3 regions of the Paenibacillus sp. FSL F4-0100 genome follow, and region 1 is predicted to be linked to each of the others. Evidence: predicted binding sites of a transcription regulator. Region 1 holds the regulator's gene; each other region holds the start of a gene.
The links. The regulator Rex, encoded in region 1, represses fermentation and respiration genes when NADH is low (regulators of the CRP and FNR family bind a similar motif). The targets are predictions, from matches to a motif close to TTGTGAAATATTTCACAA.
Positions count from the first base shown of each region.

Region 2: MHH48_RS17760 (cytochrome ubiquinol oxidase subunit I) is a predicted target of Rex. The motif match lies at 3,716-3,733, and genes of this name have one in related genera.
Region 3: adhE (bifunctional acetaldehyde-CoA/alcohol dehydrogenase) is a predicted target of Rex. The motif match lies at 2,902-2,919, and genes of this name have one in related genera.

Region 1 is NZ_CP150303.1:2,692,062-2,697,325, reverse strand. It holds gene MHH48_RS12040 (hypothetical protein) at 1-78, opposite strand, end outside; gene MHH48_RS12035 (DUF5590 domain-containing protein) at 343-861, opposite strand; gene MHH48_RS12030 (amidohydrolase) at 893-2,194, opposite strand; gene MHH48_RS12025 (redox-sensing transcriptional repressor Rex) at 2,169-2,834, opposite strand; gene dinG (ATP-dependent DNA helicase DinG) at 2,907-5,264, opposite strand, start outside.
Region 2 is NZ_CP150303.1:3,934,724-3,939,987, reverse strand. It holds gene MHH48_RS17780 (aldo/keto reductase) at 1-653, opposite strand, end outside; gene MHH48_RS17775 (NifU family protein) at 863-1,102, opposite strand; gene gap (type I glyceraldehyde-3-phosphate dehydrogenase) at 1,582-2,592, opposite strand; gene MHH48_RS17765 (TetR/AcrR family transcriptional regulator) at 2,814-3,413, shown strand; gene MHH48_RS17760 (cytochrome ubiquinol oxidase subunit I) at 3,855-5,219, shown strand; gene MHH48_RS17755 (cytochrome d ubiquinol oxidase subunit II) at 5,216-5,264, shown strand, end outside.
Region 3 is NZ_CP150303.1:2,524,399-2,529,662, reverse strand. It holds gene adhE (bifunctional acetaldehyde-CoA/alcohol dehydrogenase) at 219-2,828, opposite strand; gene MHH48_RS11125 (Crp/Fnr family transcriptional regulator) at 3,105-3,833, shown strand; gene MHH48_RS11120 (asparagine synthase) at 3,922-4,080, shown strand; gene MHH48_RS11115 (formate/nitrite transporter family protein) at 4,349-5,137, opposite strand; gene nirD (nitrite reductase small subunit NirD) at 5,185-5,264, opposite strand, start outside.

The sequences.
Region 1 (5,264 bases):
ATACAGAAACCATCCGCCAAAGAGAACCGATGCTGAGATCACGACAGTCAGCATGATAGGTACAATGCGTAGTTTCATGAAGTTCCTCCTTCATTTCCTATATGAAATTTTGTCTATCATTTTGTGACACAATAGTACATATAACAACGATATATTGCGATGCATGTAATTTATATGCTCGTTTTGTACAAGTACGAGTATATCACATCTTATATACTTTTTCATGCATGTCTGTGAAAATATTTAGAACAGTTTTTCCATATTTTTTCTGAATGCGCTTACATGTTGGAGAAAAAGAGAGGCACCCTATGGATTTTAAAGGGCGCCTCTCTTTCTGTATTTTTATTGATTTGGAAGAATAATGTCATTTCCGATAGTGTTACCATCTTGAAAACGATAAAACCGATAGCCGCGCTGACCGTTGTGTTCATACTGCAGCTGCCATGCATACTCGCCCTCATACATTCCAGGCAGCAACCGCTTAATTTCCACTCCAGGCAATTCGTTATAGATCTGATCCCGCATCTGGGCTTCTGACATTCCCGTTTTCAATAAAACGGACTGGACAGCGTCAGCACCTTCAACAGGTACGTTGTCATCCGTAAATTTCACCCATACCATACGATCTTGATTGTCTTGATCCTTCCCGCTTACCACCCAATAGTTATTATCCTCGCCCCACACCGATTTATAGGTCTTCCCGGACGTAACCAATTGGCCATGCTGCTTCGCGGCAACAATTGCCATTCTTTCTTCATTCCAAGTATCTTTCATAACATATGAATAATAGAGCTGTAAACCAAGCAGCAACAGCAGCACGCTGGACACACTCAGCAAAATCCACTTCGTTTTTTTCTTCAAATCCGTCTTCCTCGCTCCCCTTGATTATTCCCTAGAGGGTTGTAAGACGCTCAAATGCACGCTGCGCTTCCCGGCGGATACGTTCCTCATCGAGGGTAAGACTCGCGCCATTCTTCACTACCTGCTTGCCGTCAACCCATACATGCTCTACATCCTTCGCACTGGCTGAGTAGATAGCGTGTGAAATATAATCGGTCCGTGGAAGGAAGTGCGCTTGATCCGTGTTCAGTGCGATCATATCTGCTTTCATTCCTACCGCAAGTGTGCCGATATCCTCAAGGAACGCCGATCGGGCTCCATACTCTGTTCCCATCCGAAGCGCTTCGGATGCTGGAATGGCTGTTGGGTCCCCACTTACACCTTTATGGATCAGTGCAGCCAGTCGCATCTCTTCAAACATATCCAGATTATTATTGCTCGCAGGTCCATCGGTACCCAATGACACGGTGACCCCAGCTTTCAGCAGTGCAGGCACGCGTGCAATGCCGCTGGCAAGCTTCAAATTGCTTCCTGGATTATGCGACACCATAACTTGATGCTTGGCCAGGATTTCGATTTCTTCATCGGTCAGATGGACGGCATGCGCAAGCAGCGTTGGCCGGGAGAACATGCCAAGCTTCTCCAAATGGGCAACAGGGCGAAGTCCGTAGTCTTTTACATTCTGAGCTACTTCCGTTTCCGTTTCGGACATATGCGTATGCAAAGGCAGATTCAAATCATGCGATGCCTGAACGAATTTTTCGATGAAATCCGGGGGGCACGTATAAGGTGCATGCGGTGAAATCATCGTCGTAATTCTCCCGTCAGCCTTGCCATGCCAGTCTTTCGCGAATGCCACCGCCTCATCCAGCTTCTGCTGCTGCACCTCAGGCGGACATAATCCGATGACGCCGCGCATTAGAACGCCGCGCATTCCTGAGTCCTGCACAACCTTGGCAACCTGATCCATATGATCATACATATCCACAAATGTCGTGGTTCCGCCTTTGATCATCTCCAGCACGGAGAGTGCGGTTCCCCAGTATACATCGTCGGCCGTGAATTTGGCTTCCATAGGCCACATTTTTTCCTGAAGCCATACCTGCAGTGCCAGATCGTCGCCATAACCGCGGAGCAGGGACATCGCCGCATGTCCGTGCGTGTTCACTAACCCCGGTAGGAAAAACAGATGAGTTCCATCGATAACTTCTATTCCCTCTTGGACGGTTGGCTCTTCTTCACCCAGATAGGTTATCCGGTCATTCTCCACAACCATATATCCGCGTAGCACGGATCTCCCTTCCTCTAGTACCGCAAACGTTCCGTTCTTAACCATCCACTTCGTTGTCGTCATGTGCTGCATCCTCCTTGCCGTTATCCAAATAATAGGCCAAACTCTGCAAATCCGTAGTGAAATCAGCCGTATGAATCCGGATATGGGATGGGGCTTTCAGGATGGTTGGCGCAAAATTCAGGATAGCCTCGATGCCTGCGGCGATAAGCTGATTGGCTACATTCTGCGCTTCAAAATCCGGAACGGTGATTATCCCGATACGAATGCCGTACTCATGAACCGTCTTCTCCAGTTCCTCCATCGGCTGTACGACCAAATTGTTAATTTTCATACCAACTTTGGGAGAATACGAATCGAAAACCGCCACAATCTTCATATTGTCCTTTAGAAATGCATTGTAATTCGATAATGCATGTCCAAGATTACCGGCCCCAATCAATGCGACATTGATCTTCTGGTCCAGCTTTAGAATCTGGCGAATTTTCTCGATCAGATAAGATACGTCATATCCGATCCCTTTCCGTCCAAAATCACCGAAATACGCTAGGTCCTTACGAATTTGAGCAGGATTGAGGTCCAGTTTTTGTCCCAGTTCCTGGGAGGAAACCGTGGAGACCTCCCTTTTCTGAAGCTCATTCAAATAGCGCAAGTATACAGGCAATCTGCGGACCACGGCTTCCGAAATTTTTTCCGATTTCATTCATGCTCCCCCTAATAATAGGTTAATAACTACATTTTTTTGTGACAGATCATTTCGTTCATTGTTTCACTTTTATTCAGCTTGGTTCTCTATGCCTGCCTCTTCCTGCAGCCATTCCGAAATTCGGGGAACGATCCCCTCTGTCGGCATGTGCTCCATCTTCGGCCCCGGCAAAGAATATAAGAAATATTTCCCGTAATAGGATTCAATGACCCGGGTATCGTAGACAATGACAATCCCCTTATCTTGCGCGGTCCGCACCAGTCGGCCAAATCCCTGTTTGAAGCGAATGACCGCTTGCGGAACCGAAAGTTTCATGAACGGGTTCTTCTTCTGCTGCTGCAGCAATTCGCTCTTGGCTTCGACCAAGGGATGATTCGGCGGCTGGAACGGCAGCCGGACGATCGCGAGGCAAGTGAGCGCCTCACCAGGTATGTCTACCCCTTCCCAGAAGGAGCTCGTACCCAGCAGGACCGAAGCGCTGCTATCCTGGAATCTCCGGATTAACTTGGTACGGCTGGTTCCGTCCATCCCTTGTCCCAGTACCGTAATATCGCTGGATGCCAGCGCCTCCTTCAACGGCTCGTGAACCTGACGCAGCATGCGGTACGAAGTGAACAGCACAAGCATGCGGCCATGCGTAGCGATTGCCGTATCGGCCAATGATTGCACAAGTGTATTCACAAAGAGTGCATCCCCGACCGAGCCCTTCACGCTCGGAAAATCGCGCGGCACGACAAGGAGGGCCTGCTCCCTGTAATTAAACGGGGACGGCAGCAGAACCGTGTTCAGGTTGCCGCTATCTGCCGCTTCCTGAAGACCCAAGTTCTCGATCATGAACTGAAACGATTTATCCACCGACAAGGTCGCCGATGTCAGGATCACGCTTTGTTTCTTGTCAAAAAACAATTCCTTCAAGTGGGTGCTAACATCGACAGGCACTGCATAAAGCTGCAGCGATTTGCCGCGAAAATTCCCGTTAGCCTCCATCCAGTATACCGTGCCTTCATCATTCAGAGCCATGAAGGACCTCAGGTCCTCGCGGTGTGCGGCCAGGTCCTTAAACAGACCCGATAGGTCTGTTAACAAACTGTCCGCGCTGTAGTCGTCCAGATCTTCCTTCATCTCGGCGATCAGCTTGTCACCCTTGCGAACGACATCGCCCAGCGTCACATGAATTTGATGCTCCAACTCGGCCAGCGAATCCCAATCCTTCGGCTTCTTCAGAGGCGATAAGCGAAGCGAGAATTGACCGGCATCCCCCGGAGTCGCGTCTCCGCGTTCCGGAAGCAGTCCGAACAATTGATCGCTGAGCCGGTCCCAATTCTCTTTTGCGGTGATCAGATCCGGATAAATCCGGTCTATGATGGAGGACCACTCGACAGCCTTCTCATGCGATGATGCTTGCAGCAGCTGGCGAAGAGCCGGAAGCTGACCGCTGCGGCTGTCTTTGTACATACGAGTCAACGTATGGACCACCGAAAAATATTTCATCTGCAAGCCAAGGTGCTTGCCAGCGACGTCCTCCAGATGATGCGCTTCATCAATGACGAGACGCTCATAACTCGGAAGCAGCTGATGATTCGCTTTTACGTCAGTGAACAGCTTCGAATGGTTCGTAATGACAACATCCGCGATGCCCGCTTCATGTTTGGCCCTGTGATAGTAGCATTTGCGGAACCATGGGCAGGCACGGCCAAGGCAGGAATCCGAATCACTGGAGATCGTCTCCCAGAAATCCCCTCCGCGACCGCCAAAGTTCAGTTCTTCATCATCCCCGTTCTCCGTCTGGGTCAGCCAGACCAGCATCTGCGCCGCGGTGATCACATCTTCCTTCGGGGAATGAAAATCTCTTCTATTTATTTTATGTTCAAATTTTCTCAAACACAAATAATGGCCTCTTCCCTTGAAAATAGCCGCTTTAAAAGGAAAAGGAACAACCTGGGTGAGCAGGGGAATATCCCGGTCACGCAGCTGTTCTTGAAGGTTGATTGTATGCGTGCTCACCATAACCTTCTGTTCCTGCTTCACGCTTTGATAAATCGACGGCAGCAAATACCCGAGGGATTTGCCTGTTCCCGTGCCGGCTTCGATCAATAAATGTTTATTGTCATCGAGGGCCTGCATCACTTCCTGAAACATCATGTCCTGGGCATCCCTGCTCTCATAATGAGGCAGCGTTTCCTTTAGACGTTCACGGACATCATTCATGTATTGCTCAAAGCTTACATCCGCCAGCGGATTAGGCTCCGACTCATCCCTGGCAGGCGCAATATCGTTCCAATCGTCAACGGCCAGGGCAAATTGACGATAGTACGTATGGGTGTCTCCGGCTTGTACAGCCTGGAACTCCCTGTCAGCACGGATGCCGTCAAAGAACCAGGCCAAGTCGCTGTCCTCGTCGGCAAACAGGTCGCTTAACCGCTGCAC
Region 2 (5,264 bases), 1.2 Mb from region 1:
ATGCTTCCAATACCTTCTTCGTCCAATACATCCTGCAAGCCGTCTTCAATCCAGCGAGACAGCATGGAGTAGTTCGGCTGATGAATCAGACATGGAGTCCCAAGCTGGCGCAGGATTTCCGATGCTTTGCGTGTATCTTCTGCACTGTAATTCGAAATACCGACATACAGCGTCTTGCCTTGGCGAACAAGTAGATCCAGAGCGGCCATCGTCTCTTCCAACGGTGTATTAGGATCAGGACGGTGGTGGTAGTAAATGTCCACATAATCCAGTCCCATCCGTTTCAGACTTTGATCTAGACTGGAGACGAGGTATTTCTTGGAGCCCCATTCCCCGTATGGACCAGGCCACATGTAATATCCTGCTTTGGTAGAGATGATCAACTCATCACGGTAAGAAGCTAAATCCTTCTGAAGAATTTGTCCAAAAGTCTCTTCTGCAGAACCAGCAGGCGGACCGTAGTTGTTAGACAAATCGAAATGAGTAATTCCCAGATCGAAGGCTCTTCTGACCATGGCTCTGCCGTTCTCGAATGTATCGATCCCGCCAAAGTTATGCCACAGACCTAGTGAGATAGCTGGCAGACGCAGACCGCTGCGGCCAGTACGGTTATATGTCATCTTGTCATATCGGGTGGAGCTGGCATTATACATGGATGTTCCTCCTAAATGTGATTTGAAGCGCGATCACTTCATGCACTTGTAAAAGCCAATCTTTTCGGAAGCACATACTTTCGTTGGATCTAGCGCAATCTTCGTCATGAAGCTGCATGCGTTGCAAGTCAGTTTACGCTCTTATTGTAGAGAAAAGACAGGTCCAAACGTATGTCAGCAAGGAAGCAGTTTGTTTGGTCACCCTTTTTCTAGAAGACTTGAACGACTTCATGAATGCCATCCACTTCTTCAAAAATGGCACTTTCAATGCCAGCTTTTAATGTGATCGTTACACTAGGACAGCCGTTGCACTCTCCCAAGAATTTTAATTTAGCCACTCCATCCTTAACCTCAACCAATTCAGCATCCCCGCCATCGCGCATTAAAAAAGGACGCAGTTTTCTCAATACATCGTCTACCTCTTCGAACAATTCCTCAGAATCTCTCATTTTATGACTCCTTTCATAGAGGCTGTGCTATCAGCTTCACTGTTCGCATTTCCTTAATCACTGGCCTTTCTCTCGATCATTCTTTCCTCTAGTTCATCAATCATGTCTTGATAAATCGCTTGATAAAACTTAATTCTTCACTAGTGTAACGTTCTAGAAATCGGAAGTACCGATCTTGCTCCTGCTTATGCAACTTTCCGCGCAGTACATATAATTCCTGCGCTTTTGCCGTTAATTTGAAATGGATTTCCTTCTTGTTATCGTTAAGACGGATACGCTCAATAAAACCATCTTCCAATAATGTGGTCGTTATCTTTGTTATGCTTGCTTTCGTTAATCCATTTTTTCGGCAAGTGCTGTATTGTTGATGGGCTCATTATAGCCAATACAGTCAACGTGTACAGCTGTAAGATCAGCAGAATATTCGGAAATCCCCTGCTCTTTAACGCTTGCAGCTAGAATCAAGAATTGCAGCGATGTTACTTGTCGATTTTCGCGAAATATTCTAATGTTCTAACCAGTTGCGCGGTGTAAGACATTTCATTATCGTACCAGGCTACAGTTTTCACCAGTTGCTGGTCGCCAACTGTTAGAACTTTTGTTTGAGTGGCATCAAAAAGAGACCCGAATGTCATTCCTCTAACATCGGAAGATACGATCTCGTCCTCCGTGTATCCGTATGTTTCTGGATCTGATGCTTCTCTCATAGCGGCGTTAACTTCCTCAACCGTTACCTTAGTGTTCAAAACGGCTACGAGTTCTGTTACGGAGCCTGTTGGCACAGGTACACGCTGAGATGCACCATCAAGTTTGCCCTTCAGTTCAGGAAGAACGAGGCCAATGGCTTTAGCAGCACCGGTGGAGTAAGGAACAATGTTCTCTGCTGCAGCCCGTGCTGCGCGGAAGTTTCCTTTTGAATCTGGCGCATCAAGCGTATTCTGGTTGCCTGTATAGGCGTGAACGGTTGTCATCAACCCGGATTGAATTCCAAATTTATCGTTCAGAGCTTTAGCCATGGGAGCTAGAGAGACCGTTGTGCAAGAAGCGCCGGAAATGACGGTTTCCGTTCCGTCCAGTGTGTCATGGTTCACGTTGTATACGATCGTTTTCATGTCGCCTGTAGCAGGGGCGGAAATGACGACTTTCTTCGCTCCGCCTTTCAGGTGAAGCTCGGCCTTTTCTTTCGTGGTGAAGAAGCCTGTACATTCGAGAACAATATCAACGCCAAGCTCTCCCCAAGTAAGCTCTTCAGGATTCCGCTTAGCCAAAACCTTAACCTCTTTGCCGTTTACTTTGAAGGTTCCGTCATGGACTTCAATGTCACCGTGAAAAGTGCCTTGCGTCGTATCATATTTGAGCAGATGAGCTAACATTTTAGCGTTCGTAAGGTCGTTAATCGCTACAACCTCGACGCCTTCCACATCTTGAATTCGGCGAAAAGCGAGTCGTCCGATTCGTCCAAAACCGTTTATACCTACTTTTACAGTCATTGAAAAATCCCCCTATAAGTTTTATTTATTCCAACAAGCGAATGCCTGTGATGAAATAAAAATGGCCCAGCGCTATTTCATTCTAGAATGGCTTGTTGTATAATGCGAAAAGAGACCGATCGGTACTTTTTATATTAGCATGATATTAGTGAATTGCAAGGCCGAATTGAATAATTCGTTTAAAACAAATGAAATAAAATAAGGTTCATACGGAGGAGCTCATGAAAAAAGGGGACAGAACACGGGAACATATCATTATGAAATCGGCTGAAATTTTTAACCAGAGAGGATATGCCGGTACATCGCTAAACGATATTATTGCCGACACCGGAATTAAGAAAGGGGGCATCTATCGACATTTTGCCAGTAAAGACGAGATAGCGCTTGAAGCCTACAATTATGCTGCCAGTATGGTCGCCAGAAAATTTTCTGAGGCGGTCGATCAAGAGCAGTCTGCGTCAGGAAGGTTGGTTGCTTTTTTTCGTGTCTATGAGGATGTCGTCAACGATCCACCATTTATTGGCGGATGTCCCATGCAGAATACAGCTGTAGAAAGTGACGATACTCATTTGGAGCTTTGTGGTCGAGCAAGGCAAGGGCTGCATACCTTCTTGGATATGATGAAAAGTATTATTCGTGACGGCATTCAAGCTGGGGAGTTTAGGGAGGATCTGGATGTGGATGCGCTAGCATCATTTGCATTTTCCTTGTTGGAGGGAGGGATTTTGCTCAGCAAGTTGGATGGGGATAACAAGCACATGCTAATGAATAAAAAAATCTTCTCGTCCTATTTGCAGCAATGCTGCTTAAAGACCAGTTAATCTGGTGTACTGGCACATCGGAATGGAGCTGGGCATCATCGATGACAACTCAAGTTCAGAATTCTGACTTTCGATGGATCGTTTCATTTAAGTATAAGCTGTCTTAAGCAATAGCCCGAACGGGTGGTTTTTATATTTTTCACGGAGTTGTAAGAAAGAATTGATCTTTACTTGAACGTTTAGAGGAGAAGGCGTGACCACGATTGCAAGGCTAAACGTCGAATATATAATAAATTTTAAATATCAGGTTTTGTAATATTTCAACTGCATTTCTCACAAATTTGGGGAAATGCCAACTTATTATGTGAAAAAGTTCTCTTTTTATTCACGAAGGAGCAGAGCATATGTTAGCCCCCGAAGGTCGTAAAGTTTTACGTCTAAACCTGTTGTTTTAATTTTTCATTTTGTAGACAGGAACAGCGTTGGAGGGAGGAAGTAAATATGGGAATCGATACGGTACTATGGAGTAAACTGGTGACTGGAATGACACTAGGATTCCACGCTATTTTCGCGACACTTGGCGTGGGTATCCCATTAATGATTTCACTCGCCGAGTTTATCGGTATTCGTAAGAAAGATCTTCACTATATTCTAATGGCAAAGAGGTGGTCACGAGGGTTCATTATCTCTGTTGCAGTAGGCGTAGTCACAGGAACAGCAATTTCGTTACAACTCTCCTTGGTATGGCCCAATTTCATGAAACTTGCGGGAAATGTTATTGCGCTCCCATTGTTTATGGAAGTGTTCGCCTTCTTTTTTGAAGCCATTTTCCTAGGGATTTACCTGTACACGTGGGAACGGTTTAAAAACCCGATGATGCATTGGTTACTAACGATTCCTATTGTCGTCGGTGCAGGGATGTCAGCAGTATTTATCACGACGGTAAACGGATTTATGAATCAACCAGGGGGATTTACGTTTGAAGGAGGACTATTCACAGCCGTTGACCCCGTTCAAGCAATGCTGAGTACGGCAACATTCTCCAAGGTGTTTCATGTATTAAGTTCGGCCTATCTAACAGGAGCTGCTCTCCTGGCAGGTGTTGCAGCATTTGCAATACTTCGAAAAGGGGTTTCAGCATACCACAAAAAAGCATTAAAGCTGATGATGGCTGTCGTTTTGGTGTTCAGTTTAGTAAACACCTTAGCCGGAGACGTATCAGCTAAGTTTTTGGCCGAACATCAACCTGAAAAACTCGCAGCAGCCGAATGGCATTTTGAAACTGAAAGCGGCGCAGATTTGATATTTTTAGGGTGGCTTAATGTTGAGCATGAAATTATAGGAGCACTCCACCTTCCCAAATTTCTAAGTTTCTTGGCTTTTGGAGATTTCAATGCAGAAGTAACGGGTCTTAATGAGTTTCCTATCGACGAACAACCATCACTCGTGGTTCATTATTTTTTCGATTTAATGGCAATCATTGGATTTTTATTATTAGGCATTTCCTTTCTGTATTTCCTATTTGTACTTTGGAAAAAGCGTAACGAACTCAACAAGTGGATGCTGCGAATGATTGCATTAGGAGCACCGCTTGCTTTTTTAGGAGTTGAACTGGGGTGGTTTTACGCAGAACTCGGCAGGCAACCCTGGATTATCCGAGGATATATGCGTGTAGAGGAAGCGGCTACGACATCCCCAAGCGTCAGGATCCTTTTTTTCTTTTTCCTTCTACTATACATTGTATTGGGAACCGTTAGTGTTCTTGTGCTTCGTCGCATGTTCAATAATAATCCGGCTGAAGTTGAGATGGAGACGTGGACGCAGCATGCAAGCGACAAATCAACATTGAAGGGTGAGCACACATGATGAATTACGAATTGATTGGAATTTCAGTGCTCTGGTTGTTTTTGT
Region 3 (5,264 bases), 170 kb from region 1:
GCCACTACCCCGCCTTGTACCTTCAAGCTTCTTTATCAAAGACCTGAGATTCAGCTTCTTGCTACACCTTTATTGTAGTCCTGTTGATCTCTCGCATCTGTGATATTAATCACAAAGTTATCTTTTCCCGTGATTTTTATCACTCCGAGTCTGGTCTTGCATCACTTACCTCAACATATTCCCGGATCTTCATGATCGGCATTCAGAGCCTATCCTATTTAGAACCGACCGTAGAATGCGTTGCGGTAAACTTCTGCGAGCTCTGTCACCAGCGGCAGCTTCGGATTGCTCGTTGTGCACTGGTCTTCAAAAGCCCGGTCCGCCAAATGCTCAACATTTTTCTCGAAATCTTTAGGATCGATGCCAAGCTGCTGGAACGACTCCTCGATACCGAGCTTGCTGTTCAGCTCCCGGATCGCGCCAATCAGACTGTTCACGCCCTCTTCCGTTGTTCTTGCCGGCAGCCCGAGAATCCGTGCGATTTCAGCATATCTCTCATCAGCCACAAAGTGGGTATATTTAGGCCATGCCGCGAATTTTGTTGGCTTCTTGGCGTTGTAACGAATGACGTGAGGCATTAGGATCGCATTGGTGCGTCCGTGTGCCGTGTGATACTGGCCGCCCCACTTATGCGCAAGACTGTGGTTGATGCCAAGGAACGCATTCGCAAAAGCCATGCCGGCAAGCGTCGAAGCATTATGCATTTTCTCGCGGGCGAGTTTGTCGCCGGTCAGCGCCGACTGCTCAAGATATTGGAACACCAGCTGTATGGCTTTGATGGCAAGCCCATCCGTATAATCGCTGGCCATCACCGATACGTAGGCTTCAATAGCATGTGTCAGAACGTCCATACCGGTATCGGCTACCGCTGTTTTAGGCAGCGTGTATACAAATTCCGGATCGATAATCGCCACATCCGGTGTCAGCTCATAATCAGCCAGCGGGTACTTGGTATTCCCTAGCCCTTTGTCCGTGATGACGGCAAACGAAGTCACTTCCGAGCCGGTTCCCGACGTTGTTGGAATGGCAACGAATTTCGCTTTCCGTCCAAGCTTCGGATATTTATAGACCCGCTTGCGGATATCCATAAATTTTTGCTTCAGATTGTTAAAGTCCGTATCCGGGTATTCATAGAACAGCCACATCGCTTTCGCTGCATCCATTGGCGATCCGCCGCCGAGGGCGATAATGCAGTCCGGCTGGAACCTAGCAAGCATCTCCGTTCCGCGTTCTACTGTCGTTGTTGAAGGATCCGGCTCGACCTCCGAGAAGACCTCGATGGCCACTGGCACTCTGCGCTGACGCAGATAATGCTCTACCCGCTCCACATAACCCAGCTTCACCATCATGGGGTCGGTAACGATCGCAACACGGGTGATTTCCGGCATTTTCGCAAGATACTGCGTGGAGCCTTTTTCAAAGTAAATTTTGTCCGGTACTTTAAACCACTGCATATTCACGGTTCTGCGGTTCACCCTTTTCACGTTGATTAGATTGACAGCCGTCACGTTCGACGAAGTGGAATTACGTCCATACGAGCCGCAACCCAGCGTCAGCGATGGCAGGTTCGTGTTGTAGATATCCCCGATACCGCCTTGCGAAGAAGGCTGGTTCACCAGGATGCGGCAGGTTTTCATCCGATCCGAGAATTTCATAATAATGTCCTCATTGTGCGAGTGGATCACCGACGAGTGGCCCATGCCGCCAAAAGCAACCATCTCTTCAGCGCGTGTTATGCCTTCCTCGGCATCCTTCACCTTATAGCAGGCCAGAACCGGACTCAGTTTCTCGGCGGACAGCGGGTAAGCCGGACCGACCCCTTCCAGCTCGGCGATCAGGATCTTGGTGCTTTCCGGTACCTCGAAACCGCAAGCCTCGGCAATCTTAGCTGCCGGCTTTCCGACAATGGACGGATTAACCGCACATTTCTCCGATACCATCGCATGCGCAGTCAGTTTCGCCAGCTCTTCCTTGTTGACGAAATAACATCCGCTGGCAATCATTTTTTTCTTCACTGTATGATAGATAGGCTCTTCGATAATGACAGCCTGCTCGGAAGCGCAGATCATGCCGTTATCAAAGGTCTTCGATAAAATCAAATCGTTCACTGCTTGATCCAGATCCGCGCTCTTCTCTATAAAGCAAGGCACGTTACCTGGTCCTACGCCGAGGGCCGGCTTGCCGCAGCTGTATGCCGCTTTGACCATTGCCGAACCGCCCGTGGCCAGAATGCAGGCGACGTCAGGATGATTCATGAGTGCATTGGTTTTATCCATGGAAGGAGCTTCGATCCACTGGATGCAATCGGCAGGAGCACCTTGTTTCACGGCGGCATCCCGCAGTATCAGCGCGGCTTCCCGGCTGCATGCCTGCGCGGATGGATGGAATCCGAAGATGATCGGGTTTCTCGTTTTAATGGAGATCAGCGCCTTGAATATGGTTGTGGAGGTCGGATTGGTTACCGGTGTTATCCCCATGATAATCCCGATCGGCTCTGCTATTTTTTGAAAGCTGTCATAGGCGTTGTCTTCAATAATACCCACCGTTTTGTCGTACTTGATGCTGTTGTGGATATACTCTGTGGCGAACAGGTTCTTGATAATCTTGTCTTCGTACACGCCCCGTCCCGTTTCCTCAACCGCCATCTTCGCCAGTTGCATGTGCTTCTCAAGGCCTGCCATGGCCATCGCCTGTACAATCCCGTCGACCTGCTCCTGATTCAATTCCATAAACTTTTCTTTGGCTCGATTCGCCTTGTCAATCAGCCCTTGAATGTACTCCGATGCTGTTTGTCCTTTAACTTCAACCGTTCCTTTGCTCACAGCCATATCTCTCATCCTCCCATGGTTCATGTTTCTTTCTCGTCTACGCTTTGATCGTAACACAGCCTTCTCTAAATTCATGTGAAATATTTCACAATATAAATATTTTTCTTTTCTGTGTAATTTATGCCTGTCTTTCCCTCCTTTTAAGTGAAAGAGATCACAAAGTTTGAAAATTCGCCACGATTTCCCTCTTATTCTCCCCCAAAAGTGAATGTTTTCACGTTATAATGTATTTAAAGATTAAACAGATCAAATTTTAGGATGTTAGGGGATACCAACATGAAAACTACTGTAGACCATGTAATGGAAATCGAAAACTTAGGGAACACGCAGTGCTTCTCGGAACAAAACCGCAACCGTCTGCTGGTCAGCATGAAGGAAAGGGTACTCCCTGAAGGATCCCATTTGTTCTGGGAAGGTGACTTCGCCGACAAGCTGTACTACGTTAAACAAGGAAGAATTAAATTAACTAAATCGACTGATGAAGGCAAAGAGCTGATTCTATATATGTACCATCCAGGAGACATGGTCGGGCAAGCCGATCCATTCTTCAGCAACAATCACAGTTTCTCGGCAGAGGTGCTTGAGGATAGTGTTGTCGGTGTCATTGAGCACAAGGATCTGGAGCTGCTGATCTGTCAGCATTGCGACTTTGCCATTGATTTTATGAAGTGGATGGGCATCCACCACCGCATCACCCAGACCAAATTCCGGGATCTCATGATGTACGGTAAGCCCGGTGCTTTAACATCGACACTGATCCGTCTGAGCAACACCTACGGACAGCATCAAGCGGATGATACCATTCTCATCAACAAGAAGATTACCCACACCGATCTGTCGAACATGATTGGGGCAACCCGCGAAAGCGTGAACCGGATGCTGAGTGACTTACGCAAAAAAGATGCCATCGAATATGCCGGCGGAATGATTGTCATTAAAGATCTTCCGATGCTGCAGGAAATCTGCCATTGCGAGCTGTGTCCGAACGAAATCTGCCGGATTTAATCGGCCTGCTCCCTTCTGTGCATAATATACAGTCATCTGCTTACAATAAACCTTGTCTTTCCAAACCAAATTAAAGGGAGTGCTCAGCATGCGTGAAGGATTGATTCCTGCTGTTCTTGGAACTGTGGTTTCTGCTTCGGGTGCCGCTCTGCTTGGCAGCAAGTATAAACTTGCCGCAACCGGTATTCTCGGCTTCGGACTGGCTCATATTGTGCTTGGTGCGATTGACCTGGTGGAACATCGGTAAAGGATTTGGAAGACAAGGTACACGAAAAGAAACCGTTTCTTAGTAAATGGAAGGACAACTCACCATTTACCAATGGAACGGTTTCTTTGTTTACTCATTAGGTTCCACTTCATCTGCTTAGCTTGGAGGCGAAGCCTCCAAAACATCTCGTTCGTATATCGTTAAAGAAGCGGTCAACCGTTTGGTTGACCGCTTCTTTTCGGCTGTCTATCAAGTGAGCAAACCTGCTTACGGAACTGCTCCTTCTCATCGATGTCGCCTACAAAACCTACTTTTGCTTGCTCCCTTTTCCCGACGAGATAAACCAATAAGCCATCCCTACAAACAATCCGCCGCCAAGGATGTTCCCCAGCGTGACCGGCACCATGTTGCTGATCCATCCACTAATGGAAATGGTCTCGGGATGCCCCGGTAATATCGTCGCGAGTGTCAGAAGTGTCATATTAGCTACGCTATGCTCGTACCCTGTTGCAATGAAGGCAAACAGACACCACCATATTAAGATCAGCTTTGTCGTTTCTCCCTTGGCCCGAATTCCCATCCACAAGGCCAGACAGACAAGCCAGTTACACAAGATGCCTCTGAAGAACAGCTCCATAAACGGATCATTCATTTTCTTGGCAGCAGCCGTGAAGATGAGATGGTCCGGCGGCAGGCCTTTGAACAGGCCGGAAGCATACACCAGATAGCTGAGCAGAATCGCTCCAGCCAGATTGCCGATAAACACGAGTACCCAGTTTTTCAGCGTATCCCCCATCGTCGTTCGTCCGGATAATGTGCTTATCGTAAAAAACATGTGATTTCCGGTAAACAGCTCTGACCCGGCGAACACCACCAACGTGAGCGCGATCCCGAATGCAGCTCCCATGACGAGGGATTGGAAGGGTGAACCGGCAGCTGCGAGCGGCGCCCCCAGCTTAAAGATTAATACAATCCCTATGCCGACATACGCGCCGGCCAGCATAGCCGATACCATATAGCGCAGCAGATTATGATTCATCTGCTCTTTTTTACCGACGGCGGCATTGACAACGGCTTCCACATCTGTTTTAAACATGGGATACCACCCCTTGATTTCGTCTGTTTATTATGCGTTTGCTGGCCTTAAACACCCACCTCAACCTTTCCGTCCACGGCGCGAATCGGGTATACACGAACCTGACCCTTATCCGGAGCCTGTACGA